2 regions of the Bacillus sp. NPDC094077 genome follow, and region 1 is predicted to be linked to the other one. Evidence: riboswitches for the same ligand, from Rfam matches in the RefSeq annotation. Region 1 holds a riboswitch; the other holds the start of a gene.
The links. Region 1 has a riboswitch for lysine ahead of ACQKNR_RS18080 (amino acid permease). Riboswitches for the same ligand answer to the same signal wherever they lie in the genome.
Positions count from the first base shown of each region.

Region 2: it holds a riboswitch for lysine, as region 1 does, so the genes downstream of both, ACQKNR_RS22395 (aspartate kinase) here and ACQKNR_RS18080 (amino acid permease) in region 1, are expected to answer to the same signal.

Region 1 is NZ_JBNNUF010000007.1:146,477-152,070, forward strand. It holds gene gapN (NADP-dependent glyceraldehyde-3-phosphate dehydrogenase) at 100-1,539, shown strand; gene racE (glutamate racemase) at 1,591-2,418, opposite strand; lysine riboswitch at 2,619-2,800, shown strand; gene ACQKNR_RS18080 (amino acid permease) at 2,947-4,371, shown strand; gene ACQKNR_RS18085 (ABC transporter permease) at 4,432-5,594, shown strand, end outside.
Region 2 is NZ_JBNNUF010000011.1:93,948-99,541, forward strand. It holds gene asnA (aspartate--ammonia ligase) at 1-439, shown strand, start outside; gene ACQKNR_RS22395 (aspartate kinase) at 668-1,897, opposite strand; lysine riboswitch at 2,099-2,285, opposite strand; gene ACQKNR_RS22400 (DoxX-like family protein) at 2,478-3,386, shown strand; gene ACQKNR_RS22405 (DUF4166 domain-containing protein) at 3,391-4,002, shown strand; gene ACQKNR_RS22410 (YndJ family protein) at 4,008-5,594, shown strand, end outside.

The DNA.
Region 1 (5,594 bases):
AAATCGTTTTCACAAACATTTCATTTGAAAAATATTATCAAACCCCCTACAATCACCTTATACTCACTCTTACAAGTTGCTATTTTAGGAGGACTAATCATGACAACTAGCAATACGTACAAATTTTATTTAAACGGAGAATGGAGAGAAAGCTCTTCAGGAGAAACAATCGACATTCCATCTCCATACTTACACGAAGTAATTGGTCAAGTACAAGCAATTACTCGCGGTGAAGTAGACGAAGCAATTGCTTCTGCAAAAGAAGCTCAAAAATCATGGGCTGAAGCTTCCCTACAAGATCGCGCAAAATACTTATATAAATGGGCTGACGAGCTTGTAAATATGCAAGATGAAATTGCCGATATCATTATGAAAGAAGTCGGTAAAGGATATAAAGATGCGAAAAAAGAAGTTGTTCGTACAGCTGACTTTATTCGTTACACGATTGAAGAAGCTCTTCATATGCACGGAGAAAGCATGATGGGCGATAGCTTCCCTGGCGGAACGAAATCTAAACTTGCGATTATCCAACGCGCACCACTTGGTGTTGTATTAGCAATCGCACCATTTAACTATCCAGTAAACTTATCTGCTGCAAAACTTGCACCAGCACTAATTATGGGTAACGCTGTTATTTTCAAACCAGCAACTCAAGGTGCAATTAGCGGTATTAAAATGGTTGAAGCACTTCATAAAGCTGGCCTTCCAAAAGGTCTTGTAAACGTAGCTACAGGACGCGGTTCTGTAATTGGTGACTACTTAGTAGAACACGAAGGCATCAATATGGTATCGTTCACAGGTGGTACAAACACAGGTAAACATTTAGCGAAAAAAGCTGCAATGATTCCACTTGTATTAGAACTTGGTGGGAAAGACCCTGGTATCGTTCGTGAAGATGCTGACTTACAAGATGCTGCAAATCATATCGTAAGCGGTGCATTCTCTTACTCTGGTCAACGTTGTACAGCTATTAAACGTGTACTTGTACACGAAAACGTAGCGGACGAGCTTGTTGGCTTATTAAAAGAGCAAGTAGCTAAATTATCAGTTGGATCTCCAGAACAAGATAGTACAATCGTTCCATTAATCGACGATAAGTCAGCTGACTTCGTTCAAGGTTTAGTTGACGACGCTGTAGAAAAAGGTGCAACAATCGTTATCGGTAACAAACGTGAGCGTAACTTAATTTACCCAACATTAATCGACCACGTAACAGAAGAAATGAAAGTTGCTTGGGAAGAGCCATTCGGCCCAATCCTTCCAATCATCCGTGTTTCTTCAGATGAACAAGCAATTGAAATTGCTAACAAATCAGAGTTCGGTCTGCAAGCAAGTGTCTTCACAAAAGACATTAACAAAGCATTTGCAATTGCGAACAAAATCGAAACTGGTTCTGTTCAAATTAACGGCCGCACAGAGCGCGGTCCTGACCACTTCCCATTCATCGGTGTAAAAGGTTCAGGTATGGGCGCACAAGGGATTCGTAAGAGCCTTGAGTCTATGACACGTGAAAAAGTAACTGTATTAAACTTAGTTTAATCTTATAGGTGGAAGCTGATCTTATATTAGATCAGCTTCTTTTTATGCAATTTAGTTCACAATTTGTTTTTCCATAGGCAAATTTACACATTCTACAGAAATTTGATACCCTAGCCAACGCTCAGCAATATGTTCAAATGATGAAACAGAGCCTGTTGTAAAAAATCGATGCTTCGGATTCAGATTCTCAGACAAAATTCCTTGATGTTGTAAAATCGTGCTTAACTCTATCGCTGTTTCTTCTGCAGAACTAATAATCGTCACATCTTCTCCTAATTCATTTTTTATGTAGGACTCTAAAAGTGGATAATGGGTACAACCAAGAATTAACGTATCTATTTCCTCTTTCGTTAATGGTAATAAAGCTTGTTTCACTTGTTGCTTTACATATGCTTTATCCCCTAATTGATTTTCTACAACTGTAGCTAAAGTTGGGCAGGCATGGCTATGCACTTCTAAATATGTATGGAGCTCGTGCAACGCTTTTTCGTACATATTAGACTGTATCGTACCTACAGTTCCAATTACTCCAATTTTCCCTTTCTTTGTCACTTTAATTGCCGCTCGTGCTCCCGGATGTATAACACCAATAACTGGGATGGATAGCGCTTCTTGCAATGAGGACAATGCTGCAGCTGCACCTGTATTGCATGCTACAACTAGAGCTTTTAATGGAAACTGTTTGAGAAATTCAACCATTTCAAATATAAAAGATTCTACCTCCGCTACACCTCTTGGCCCATACGGACAACGCTTATTATCACCAATATAGTAAATGCTCTCTTTAGGCAATTGACGTATAATCTCACTCGCAACTGTTAATCCCCCAACCCCTGAATCTAATACACCTATTACAGAACTTTTATTAGATGCATACATACACTTCATCCCCTTCTCTATCTTCTAGCGCCAATAACATTTATTATATTATGAAAATTCAAAGATTGTATATTATTGACCCTACCTTTAATAACAAACTCTTCTCTATAATCTGATTATTACCATATCCATTGACGTATAAAAATACATTTGTTACTCTTAAATACGTTAATTTAATATTTAAATCCTCATTCGTATCTCGGTGAGGTAGAGGTTGCAATCATTAAGAGTATCATTTCAGGAGATGTAGTGGCATTGATGAATGAATGAGAAAGGAATGGTTGCCGAAGTAAGTCGTGTCCACCATGCACGCTTGCTGGGTCTGCATTTAATAAGTGCAGAACTGTCACAAACGTTTCGTTTGTGGAGAGCTATCGAGAGATATGTCGTGGGTTTCTTATAAGATAGAAAGCATGTAGCGGCAGATTACGTGCTTTTTTTGTTTTGTTTGGAACTTCTCTTCCCTAATAGGAAGACATACATATCTCCTCGCTTGACTTGGTTATACTAACTTTGGAGGTATTTTCTATGCAACAAAAAAAATGGGGCTTTTGGGTACTAACAGCTTTCGTTGTCGGTAACATGGTTGGCGCTGGTATTTTCATGGTGCCAAGTACGTTGGCACAAACAGCAAGCCCTCTCGGTGTCACTTTAGCTTGGTTAACAACAGGGTTTGGTGTTTTGATGCTAGCTCTTGTTTTCGGTAATTTAGCAATTCGTCGTCCTGATTTAACGACAGGACCACAAAGTCATGCATATGCTTTATTCTCATCACCAAAAAAGAAAAAAATGGCTGGTTTCAGTATGGTATGGGGATATTGGGTTGCAAACTGGGCAAGTAACGTTGCCATCATTACATCATTTGCGGGATATTTATCACTCTTCTTCCCGATCATGAAAGATACACGACTACTATTTTCAATCGGTTCTTTTAACGTAGAAGTCGGTAAACTCATTACATTTACTATTTGTTCCATCTTACTATGGGGAACTCATGTTATATTAACAAACGGTGTAAGCGGAGCTGGAAAACTAAACTTCTTAGCAACAACAACGAAAGTAACTGGATTCCTTTTATTCATCGTCGTTACTTTATTTGCATTCGAAGCTTCTAAGTTTGGACAATGGTACACACCGATGATTGATAAATCAGGTGTATCACACGGTCTCCTTTCACAAGTAAATTTAGCTGCTCTTACAACGCTTTGGGCATTTATCGGAATTGAATCAGCCGTTCTTTTATCAAACCGAGCTACCTCTCCAAAAACAGTAAAACGTGCAACGGTTGCAGGATTACTAATTACAGTTGCAATTTATTTAGGAATTACTATTTTAACAATGGGTGTACTTCACGTTGATAAATTACAAGCTTCTGAACGTCCATTAGCAGATGCATTAAACGCTGCAATGGGTCATGGCGGCGGGAAACTTATGGCATTACTTGCTCTTACTTCCCTATTTGGTTCCATCTTAGGCTGGATTTTATTAAGCTCAGAAGTACCGTATCAAGCAGCAAAAGAAGGTTTCTTCCCTTCCTTCTTCACAAAAACAAATAAAAACGGAAGTCCAATTTACTCATTACGATTAACAAACATTATGTCGCAAGTGTTCTTATTCTCAACATTATCAGGAACCATTGCGGAAGCCTATACATTCGTTATTACCGTATCAACTTTAGCTTATCTCATTCCATATCTCGTTTCACCAATCTTCCAGTTAAAACTAGTCGCTACTGGTGAAACATATAAAAATGAAATGCGGGCAAGAATTATGGATGGCATAGTCGCCGTTATTGCACTTTGCTATGCACTATGGGTTATTAAAACTGGGGCATCCGATATAAAAACATTCCTTCTCGGAATTGGTTTATTCGTAATCGGCTTTGCCTTCTATCCGTTAATGAATCGTGACCAAAAAAAAAATAACGAAAAGAAAAACGAGCAAATTGCATAACGCAATTTGCTCGTTTTTTCTTTTGTAAAACATATATAATAGAACAAAGAGGTGAAAAACATGTCAATCGAATCGCTATGGAGCAGTCGCTTCCAACAACATATTCAAAATATCATTACATACTTTGCACGTATGATTAACGGTTTATTATATAGCTTTATCTTTATTTCATGCGTCGGTGCATATTATTATGCTCAGTTTCTAAAAACATCTCCTTCTAAAGGAATATCTTTAATACTCATAACGGTCGTACTTACATTCATTATCACGAGATGCCCAATTCGTACATTTATTCAAAAGCCTGATGCTGTCTATTTGCTTGCACTAGAAGAGAAATTAACATCTTATTTTAAAAAATCTCTTCTATATAATTACATCATTCAGCTTTTCCCACTCATATTTACGTTCCTTATTCTCGTACCGCTTGCTATGCAATCATTACAATTAACTGTACCTTTCTTATGTACCATCTTTATTATTTTAATGATTACGAAAGCTTGGAACATGTACATACATTGGATGTGGCGTGATAGTCATGAAAAAAACATATGGCTGATCATTCGTATTGCTTGTAACGCACTAATTATTTACATACTGTTTTATACAGCAAATGTAATCGTATTAGGCGGATTACTCTTACTTCTTGCTTTCCTGCTTCTATATACGAAAAAACAACCTACAAAACGAATACCGTGGGAGTACATAATCGAGCAAGAAGAAAAATTGGACATACGCTTTTATCAATTCGCCAGCATCTTCACCGATGTGCCGCAGCTAAAGAAACAAGTAAACAGTAGAAAATGGCTTACAAATTGGATTGAACCGTTACTACATAAAAAACAGGCTACTTTCTTCTATTTACATACACTATCGTTTTTACGGGGGAATGATTATTTCGGTATATATATTCGTTTGGGGTTGATCGGTGCCTTCACCCTATATTTTGTTCCGAATATATACGTAAAAGGTGCTATCGCTTATATCGTCCTATATATGATATCTATGCAGCTTCGTTCTCTGTGGAAATATTTTTCAGGAAATATTATTGTAGAATTATATCCGATTGATACTGAAGAAAGAATGAAGCAATTTCTTAGCTTAATCTTCATATTGCTAGTCATTCAATTAGCTGTGTTTTCAGTTGTTATATTCATTGCCACAGGACAATTACTGCATGCTTTAATTATTATGGTAATTGGGGTACTCTGGATCAAATTTATTAT
Region 2 (5,594 bases), on a different contig from region 1:
AACACCGAAAGATCGTGAACATGCAATTGCGAAAGAACACGGTGCAGTCTTTATTATCGGAATTGGTGATGTGCTTCGTTCAGGTGAAAAGCACGATGGACGCGCAGCTGATTATGATGATTGGAAATTAAACGGTGACATTTTATTCTGGCACCCAGTACTTCAATCTTCATTCGAACTATCATCAATGGGAATTCGTGTTGATAGTAAATCACTTGATGAACAATTAACGAAAACGGGTGAAGACTTCAAACGTGAGTATGATTTCCATAAAGGTATTTTAGAAGACGTACTACCATTAACAATCGGCGGTGGTATTGGACAATCAAGAATGTGCATGTACTTCTTACGTAAGGCACATATCGGTGAAGTTCAATCTTCTGTATGGCCTGACGATTTACGCGATGCTTGTAAGAAAGAAAACATTCATCTGTTTTAATAATAGAAGTGAGAGAGAATAGCTCAAATATAGAGCTATTCTCTCTTTTTTATTAAATGCGAACTTTTTTTGAAAATATTTTCACTTCAGCAATGTATATTTCAGTAAAAGTTTTTTATAAAACATCACTTACTTTTTTGTCACTTTACACTATGCAAACAGCTTTTTATTTAATAGGAAGGAAATAGATTAATATGATTTTTTATAAGCTTTACTGAAAATATTAAATTAGCCCATGTGTACTAAAGGTTCAATTTTCGCCATAAATGATTGATGAAGTGCTTCAACACCTGTTACTAAATGAAGGCGGTCGATAACGACAGACACTTTAATTTCTGATGTACTTACCATTTTAATATGAATATCTTCTTCTTTTAAAGTAGTGAACATATTAGCAGCAACCCCCGGATTAGATACCATACCAGATCCTACAATTGATACTTTTGCTAAATGATTTTCATGTTCTACAGACCCATAGTGAAGAGTTTCTTGATATTGTTCTAACACTTCTAAAGTCTCTCTTAAATCATTAGAGTGAATTGAGAAGGAGAGGTGAACAGTTCCTTCATTTGTAATACTTTGAATAATAATATCTACATTAATATGTGCCTCTGCTAATGTAGAGAAAACTGTTGAAAGTGAACCTTGTTCTAATCCTTTAATTGTAACGCGTGTAATATTATCTTCAAATGCAATACCTTTAACGATTGATTGTTGTTCCATGTTACATTCTCCTTTTACAATTGTTCCGTTTTCTTGTTCCATACTTGAGCGAACTTCTAAAACGACATTATGATTTTTAGCAAATTCAACAGCACGTGGATGTAATACACCAGCACCGAGATTTGCAAGCTCTAACATTTCGTCATAAGAAATTTCATCTAATTTGTAAGCATCTTGTACAACTCGTGGGTCTGTCGTATATACACCTGTCACATCTGTATAAATATCACATTTTTTCGCTTTTAATGCCGCCGCTAATGCAACAGCTGTCGTATCAGAACCACCACGGCCAAGCGTTGTAATTTCATTTTCTTCACTGATTCCTTGGAAACCAGCTACGATAACAATCGTACCTTCAGCAAGATAAGACTGAATTCGATCTGTATTAATATCAGTAATCCGTGCACTACTATGTACAGATTCAGTCGTAATACCAGCTTGCCATCCTGTTAATGAAATTGCGTTATAACCTTTTGCTTGTAGTACCATTGTTAATAATGAAATAGTTACTTGTTCTCCTGTCGATAGAAGCATATCCATTTCACGTTTGCTTGGATTTTCAGCAATGGCGTTAGCAAGTGCTACAAGTTCATCTGTACTTTTCCCCATTGCTGAAACGACAGAGACAATGCTATGACCTCGTTCATATTCTTCAATAATTAAATTTGCTACATGTTGAATGCGTTCAATGCTCTCGACAGAAGTACCACCAAATTTTTGTACAATCGTTTCCATTACGAATTCCTTCTTTCGTCCATTTTTAAGAATAGATTAGGACATATACAAATCCCAATATTCCTGTAGTTACCAGAGAGAAAAGCAAAAAACACCATCTCAAATAAGTGAGGATGGTGCTGTTACAGGAAAAGGGAAACAGAAAACGGAGCTAATAAAAAAACCGCCAAAAAAGGAATATCATAAAGATGATATCTCTTTTTTGTAGATAGCTCTTCATACGCACACGTCTGTACATATGACAGTTCTGTTTCTATTCGAAAACAGCCCCAATTGATAAATGCAGAGAAATTTATCAATTTCGGCAACACTTCCTTTCATCTAATTTCATAGACATCTCTGTGTCTCCATTAGAATACTCATAAGTATTGCAACCTCTATCTCACGTTTTAGGCGAGAGTGTTTGATTTATGAAGTTGTTGGTAACATTTGTTTTATAATAATTTAAATTTTTCAGGGAATCAAGTGTTTTATATATATTTTCAAAATTCTTTCTTTTCCGAAAAAAAGTTTGTGAAAAATGTAGCAAAATAAATTTATTATATGTACATTAAAAATATAGAGTATAGGAGGTGGAAGCATGAAAAGGAAAAGGTCTATTTATGTTGCGACAGAGATGAAAACAACAATGGAGAAATTATGGGAATATACGCAAGAACCAGACATACATACAGAGTGGGATGCTCGTTTTACTGAAATTTCTTATTTAGAGAAGAAAGAGGGAGAACCGCAGAAGTTTTTATATAAAACAAAGATCGGTTTTGGACTTGAAATAGCCGGAGAAGGGGAATCGATAGGTGAAATAAGAAAAGAAACTGGTGAACGGATTTCTTCTTTGAAATTTTGGACAGAAAATACATTATCACTTATACAAATAGGGCGTGGTTATTGGAAGTATACACCGCATAAAGAGTGTATTCATTTTGAAACGCAATATGATTATGATACGAGATTTGGTCATATAGGAAATGTGATCGATTCATATATGTTTCGTCCTTTATTAGGATGGGCGACAGCATGGAGTTTTGACGCTTTAAAATTGTGGCTAGAAAAGGAGCTGCATCCTAGTCTACTAATTAGAAGAACGATTACGTATTGGCTCGTTTGTTTTTTATTTGCTTTCGTATGGATATATCAAGGGATTGTCCCAAAAATAATCTTTAGCCATCCAGAAGAAGTGAAGATGCTTTCAATACTAATTGGGTCGAATGAGAGTAGTATTTTTATACTTAAAATAGTTGGGTTGTTAGAAATAATATGGGGTGTTATGTGGTTATTGCCACTTCAAAAACGAAAGTTGTTTATATTACATATTGGTATGTTAATAGGTTTAACTATAGTGGCAGGATTTACGAATATCGCAAGCTTTACACAACCGTTTAATCCAATTACATTAAACCTCCTTTTAATAGGATTATCGATTGTAGGTTATATAAATAGCTTTGATTTGCCAAGCGCAAAAAATTGCAAGCGGATGAGAAAGGGATAAATGTATGGCTAATATTTACGAAAGACTATTAGGGGATTCTTATAAGAAACTTCATCCAAAATTACAGAAACGCTATGAGATTACAGAAGAATATAGCTTCATCGGAGAAGGGAAGATGGATGAAATTTACGGAGGTTCTTTTTTCGTTAAAATGATATTAAAAATTGCATCGAAGTTCCGAATGTTTTTTTCTGAGCGGGGGCAAGAAGTTCCGTTTACGATACATAATTCCGCTGAGCGGGATGAACATGGAAATGAATTTGTACGGTGGAATCGTACCTTTTATTTTCATAATAAGAAAAGATATTTTAACGCCGTTATGCAGCTGGATGAAGAAGAAAATAAAATTGTTGATTATTTTGGTGAACCACATTTACTCGTTTCTACATTGAATTTTTATATTGATGATATGGGGGCAATGCATATTTCTTCTTCTAAACAATGGTTTTATATGTTTAGAAGAAAAATACCATTACCGAAATTTTTATACGGAGAAGCAAAAATTGTTGAAAGCTATGATGAAACACTACAATGTTTTCTAATTCATGTACAAGTACGAAATCCGTTAATTGGGTCACTATTTTCATATAAAGGAACATTTGTGGAAAGGAAATAAACGAAATGAAAAATATAATATTTGGACTTGCTTGTTATATTGTTTTTCTAATATGTGAGTGGTCGAATATAAATCCTGTTGAAGCAATTATATTATTATCTGTTTTATTATTTATACCGATGTCTTTTTGTATTATTGATAAAAAAACAAGAAATGAATCGTATTTATTATTGTATAAATTCGTATCGTTTTTATATCCAGTTGCAGCAATTTGTGCAATGCTAGCTTTCGTAACAAATCATTTTGTTTTTGCACTCCTTTGGTTTATATATACAGGAATTATCGCGTTATTTGGTGTTAGTAGGTTGCTAGAAAGAGGATGGAAGCCTTTAGAAGAAACAGCTATAGATAGTGCGTTTATTTATTTGTTTTTAGGAGGTTTTTGGTTTTTTGCTTCAGTATGGAAGCTTAAAATTATGAATTTTAGTTCAGATATAGTTTTACTTACAGCTGCACATTTTCATTACTCAGCATTTCTATTACCACTATCAGTTGGATTACTTGGAAGAATAAGAGAAAAGAGAAGTAAACTTTATGATGCTATTACACTTATCATCGTTATTTCTCCAATGACAGTTGCTATAGGAATTACATATTCGAGGATATTTGAATTTTTTGCAGTTGTGCTATATTTATGTGCTATTTATGGATATGGTATTTACGTTTGGCGAACGAAATTTAATTCGATTACTGCAAAGGTGCTCTTAATTATTTCGTCAAGTACGCTCATGGTAACGATTATGTTCTCGCTCATATACTCATATGGAAATTTGAAACAAGTAATGACAATTACAATTGCACAAATGGTTTGGATTCACGGTGTTGTAAATGGAATTGGAGTAGCGTTACCGGCATTTGTCGGCTGGATGGTTGAAAAGAGTGTTCCGAATTATAAATATTACGGGAAACCCATGAGCCAATTAAAAGGGAGTTCTACAGTCGGAGAGATGTTTTTACATAATCAAAACGTAATAGATAGTAAAGAATATAGTGGAATAGTTGAAAAAATGAATGATTTCCATAGTGATACATTTCATAAAACGAAGATACCTGTAAGTATTATTCAATTTTATGAGAATACGAAAGAGTATCATTTACAAGCAAACATTAGCTGGGCACGTTGGTTTCGTCCATTCGCATCTTGTTATGAAAAAATAAGTAAACGTGTAGGACAAATACATTTAGGAATGGGCGACAAGTGGGAAACGATGCATGGCTCTATCGTTAGTGTTATAGATGAGAAAGATGGAAGGGAAAACGTAAGAGCTTGGCTAAGACAAAATGAAGAAGGAGAGTCTATTTTTGTAGCCCTTTACTCAAAACATACACACGAGAATGAGACATATATGAATATCGGATTACCTTTACCATATTCGAATATGACGGGTATTTTGAGATTACGCAATGATAATGATGATTTAATCATTACTAGTAAGTTAAGAGAAAACGGTAAGGGAGATGAGGGGATTTATTTATATACTCGTTTTTTAACAATGCGATTACCGTTAGCAGAGACTTTTATCATTAAAGAGAGCGCTGATCACACTTTAACAGCTCACCATAAAATGTGTCTATTCGGAATGGAGTTTTTA